2 regions of the Acetobacter sp. KSO5 genome follow, and region 2 is predicted to be linked to the other one. Evidence: riboswitches for the same ligand, from Rfam matches in the RefSeq annotation. Region 2 holds a riboswitch; the other holds the start of a gene.

Region 1 (2,198 bases), 930 kb from region 2:
CGATCCACAACACCCTCGGGTAGCACACTCCATTGTTCGGATTATACGACAAGTGTTGTCTAAAGACACCTATTTATTGATGAAAACGAGATGATACTGTTTCTCTCATGAAAGTCCGCATCCTGCGGTGTCTTTCAACGAAAGGACAACCGGATATGGCAGACCACAGTCTCAAAGGAAAAACCGCTCTGATTACAGGCGGCGCCAAGAACCTTGGCGGCCTGATTGCCCGCGATCTCGCTGCGCATGGCGTGAAGGCCATGGTCATTCACTATAATAGTGACGCGAGCCGCCCCGAGGCCGAAAAAACTCTGGCCGACCTGAAAGCCGCCGGTGTGCAGGCCGTTGCCCTGCAGGCAGACCTGACGACCGCAGCCGCTAACAGCAAACTGTTTGCGGACACCATTGCCGCCATCGGTAAGCCCGATATTGCCATCAATACCGTCGGTAAAGTGCTGAAAAAGCCGATCGTGGAAACCTCGGAAGCCGAGTTTGACGAGATGTTCGCCATCAATTCCAAGGCGGCCTATTTCTTCATCAAGGAAGCCGGACTGCACCTGAATGACAACGGCAAACTACTGACCCTCGTCACGTCCCTGCTGGGGGCTTACACCCCATTCTATTCCACCTACGCAGGTGCCAAGGCTCCGGTTGAACATTTCACGCGGGCAGCCTCCAAGGAGTTTGGCGCACGCGGCATTTCGGTGAACGCCATTGGTCCGGGACCGATGGACACGCCGTTCTTTTACGGTCAGGAAGCACCGGAGGCCGTGGCGTATCATAAAACCGCAGCAGCCCTGTCTGCCTTCAGTAAAACGGGTCTGACGGACATTGAAGATATTGCACCGTTCGTCCGTTTTCTGGTCTCGGAAGGCTGGTGGATGACGGGCCAGACCATTCTGGTCAATGGCGGTTACACCACTAAATAACCCGGCCTTTTTGGGAAGGAGCGCACGCACCGCTCCTTCCCCCACGCCTTTCCAACAAATTGTTGTGTTTTTTCATCGAATATTTATGAGTAGGGTCAGAAGCATCAAGAGTCAGGCCGACGCCTGACACCAACCTGCGTCCGTGCAAGGTGGTGCCTTCCCTGCGTTGCAGTGAAGGGATGTGGCCAGAAGACCGGCAATAACGGAACCATGCCACGCGCGTCGTCGCTTTGTCTTTTGATCTCGTACCGTTTTGAAGAGATCAAACATGACACAGATTACCCAACAGTTTGCCAGCGATAACTATGCCGGAATCTGCCCCGAGGCTCTTGCCGCCATGCAGGAGGCCAATCAGGGCTACGTGCCAGCCTATGGCGAGGATATCTGGACCACCCGCGCGGCGGACGCCTTCCGCACCCTGTTTGAAAAAGACTGCGATGTCTTTTTTGCCTTCAACGGCACCGCAGCCAACGCACTGGCCCTCGCCTCGCTGTGTCAGTCTTATAACAGTGTCATCTGCTCTGCTCTGGCCCATGTGGAAACCGATGAATGCGGCGCACCGGAGTTCTTCTCCAACGGCTCTAAGCTGCTGCCTGCCCCCACAGAGGGCGGCAAGCTGACGCCTGACGCCATCCGCACGCTGGCAACAGAACGAACGGACATTCACTTCCCCAAGCCCCGCGCCGTTACCATTACCCAACCGACCGAAACCGGGCAGGTTTATACGCTGGCTGAAATTCAGGCCATTTCCGCTGTCTGCCGTGATCTGGGCCTGCGTTTGCATATGGACGGTGCCCGTTTTGCCAATGCCTGCGCTGCCCTTGGGTGCTCGCCGGCGGAGATGACATGGCAATCCGGCGTAGATGTGCTGTGTTTTGGCGGCACAAAAAACGGCATGGCCGTTGGGGAAGCCATTCTGTTTTTTGATCGCGATCTGGCGGAAGGGTTCGATTACCGTTGCAAACAGGCTGGGCAACTCGCGTCGAAAATGCGCTTTCTGGCCGCCCCGTGGGTTGGCGTCCTGGAACGCGGGGCATGGCTCCGCAATGCTATAAGCGCCAACGCTGCGGCTGCGCATCTGGCCAAACAGATTACCCCGCTTGACGGGCTGGAACTGATGTTCCCCCCAGAAGCCAATGCTGTCTTCCTGAAAGCCCCGGCAACTCTGCTGGAGGGCCTGCGAGAGAAAGGCTGGCGCTTTTACACCTTTATTGGCGGTGGCGCGCGCTTCATGTTCGCGTGGGATGCGGATCTTACTCAGGTCGATGC
Region 2 (2,198 bases):
TTGGCATGCTGGGCTACTGGATAGGCCGCACGTACTGGGGCCGGGGCATTGCCACCCTTGCTGCAGGGCGGCTGGCCCGCTGGGCTCTGGCCAATCTGGATATTACCTGCCTGCGCGCCACGGTTGCGGACGATAATGCTGCGTCAGCCCGTGTTCTTGAGCATGTCGGGTTCCGGGCTATCGGAACAGACAAACAGATGTTTGTTGCCCGAGGGAAAGACCATCCCGTGCGGGTGTTTGAAGCCACGCGGGATGATCTCGACACCCCTGCAGGCACGCAGGCGGACGGTATCGCTACTCCCCGCAAGCTCGTTCTTGTTTCTGCTGCCGCGCTGATTGATGCGGAAGGGCGCATTCTTCTGGCCAAACGGCCGGAGGGGAAAAGTCTGGCAGGCCTGTGGGAATTTCCGGGCGGGAAAGTCGAGCCCGGAGAAACACCGGAAGCTGCTCTGGTGCGGGAACTGGAAGAGGAGCTGGGGCTGGATGTCTCCCGCGCCTGTCTCGCCCCGTTTACCTTTGCATCACACTCCTACAAGGGGTTTGACCTGCTGATGCCGCTTTATCTGTGCCGCCGCTGGGCTGGAACACCGACCCCGAAGGAAGGGCAGACACTGGCATGGGTGAGCCCGGAACACCTGCATGATTACCCCATGCCGGACGCGGATATTCCTTTTGTGCCGCTCCTGCAGGAATTGCTCTAAAATACGCCCGCCCCCGCTGCATGGCTGAGGCCGCGGCAAGGCGGGCGGATAGATGCTTGACGAACAGAACCCGCCTTTGCATAACAAAATGCTTGCGGTGTGTTAAAACACGCTAAAACCTCGTGATTTGTACGGCCGGCTTGCGGCGAGGTAAAATAAACGCGCTAAAGAGGCCATGGCGACGCTGTGCCGACGCCACGGTTTCCACGGTCACACTGCGCTGTATGACAGCAAAAGAACCGGATACCTCATTATGAGTGACAGCAAGACACCCTCTTCCAAAAGCTGGCGCCCCGCCACCCGCCTGTTGCATGCGGGGCTGGAACGCACCGAATATGGTGAAACCAGCGAGGCGCTTTTCCTGACGTCCGGCTTTGTTTACGAAAACGCCGAGCAGGCCGCTAAAACCTTCACCGGTGAAATCTCCCACTACCAGTACAGCCGCTTTGCCAACCCGACGGTTGCAGCGCTGGAGCGCCGTCTGGCAGATCTGGAAGGGGCCGAAGCCTGTGTGGCCACCTCCACCGGCATGGGCGCTGTCTCTTCCGCCCTGCTGTCTCAGGTCAAAGCCGGGGACCGCGTTGTGGCCTCCCGCGCGCTGTTTGGCTCCTGTCACTGGATTGTGGCCAACCTGCTGCCGCAATACGGCGTGGAAACGGTGTTTGTAGACGGCGGCGATCTTGCTGCATGGGACGAAGCTTTCAGCAAACCGACAGCCGCCGTGCTGCTGGAAAGCCCCTCCAACCCCATGCTGGACGTGCTGGACCTCGCTGCCATTGCAGAACGTGCCCACAAGGCCGGGGCACTGGTGATTGTCGATAACGTCTTTGCCTCCCCCCTCTACCAGAAGCCGCTGGAACTTGGTGCCGATGTGGTGGTGTATTCCTGCACCAAGCATATCGATGGGCAGGGCCGCGTTCTGGGTGGTGCCGTGCTGGGCAAGGAAGACTGGATTAAAGAAACGCTCCAGCCATTCGTGCGCAATACCGGCAACGCGCTCTCCCCGTTCAACGCATGGGTCATGCTCAAAGGTCTGGAAACACTCGCCCTGCGCGTGGAAGCCATGACCCGCAACGCCGCAGCCGTAGCGGACTATCTTGCCTCGGCTCCCGGCATTGTCAGCGTGCGCTATCCGGGCCGCAAGGACCATCCGCAGCATGACATCGCCCAGCGCCAGATGACGGGCGGCGGTACCATGGTCGCGTTTGAAGTGGAAGGCGGGCAGGACGGCGCATTTGCGTTCATGAACGCCCTCCAGCTCATCGCCATCTCCAACAATCTTGGCGATGCGCGCTCCCTCGTCACCCATCCGGCCACCACGACGCACATGAAAATTGGTGCGGAAGAACGGGCCAAACTGGGCATTTCCGAAGGGGCGATCCGCTTCTCCGTCGGGCTGGAAGACAGCGCAGATCTGATTGATGACCTTGCCCGTGGCGTGGCAGCACTCGCCAAAGGCTAACGCCTGACCACCGCCTGTCTGCTTTGTGCCGGAAC

Evidence for each region. A riboswitch is a leader RNA that binds a small molecule or an ion and turns the genes downstream of it on or off. The one in region 2 is predicted to bind S-adenosylmethionine.
Region 1: another riboswitch for S-adenosylmethionine. It lies ahead of ACHQGU_RS06840 (threonine aldolase family protein); the one in region 2 lies ahead of metZ (O-succinylhomoserine sulfhydrylase).

Annotation. Positions count from the first base shown of each region.
Region 1 is NZ_CP172014.1:1,503,850-1,506,047, reverse strand. It holds gene ACHQGU_RS06850 (LysR family transcriptional regulator) at 1-8, opposite strand, end outside; gene ACHQGU_RS06845 (SDR family oxidoreductase) at 156-929, shown strand; SAM-I-IV-variant riboswitch at 1,026-1,143, shown strand; gene ACHQGU_RS06840 (threonine aldolase family protein) at 1,198-2,198, shown strand, end outside.
Region 2 is NZ_CP172014.1:2,435,408-2,437,605, forward strand. It holds gene ACHQGU_RS10925 (bifunctional GNAT family N-acetyltransferase/(deoxy)nucleoside triphosphate pyrophosphohydrolase) at 1-701, shown strand, start outside; SAM riboswitch at 811-890, shown strand; gene metZ (O-succinylhomoserine sulfhydrylase) at 955-2,163, shown strand.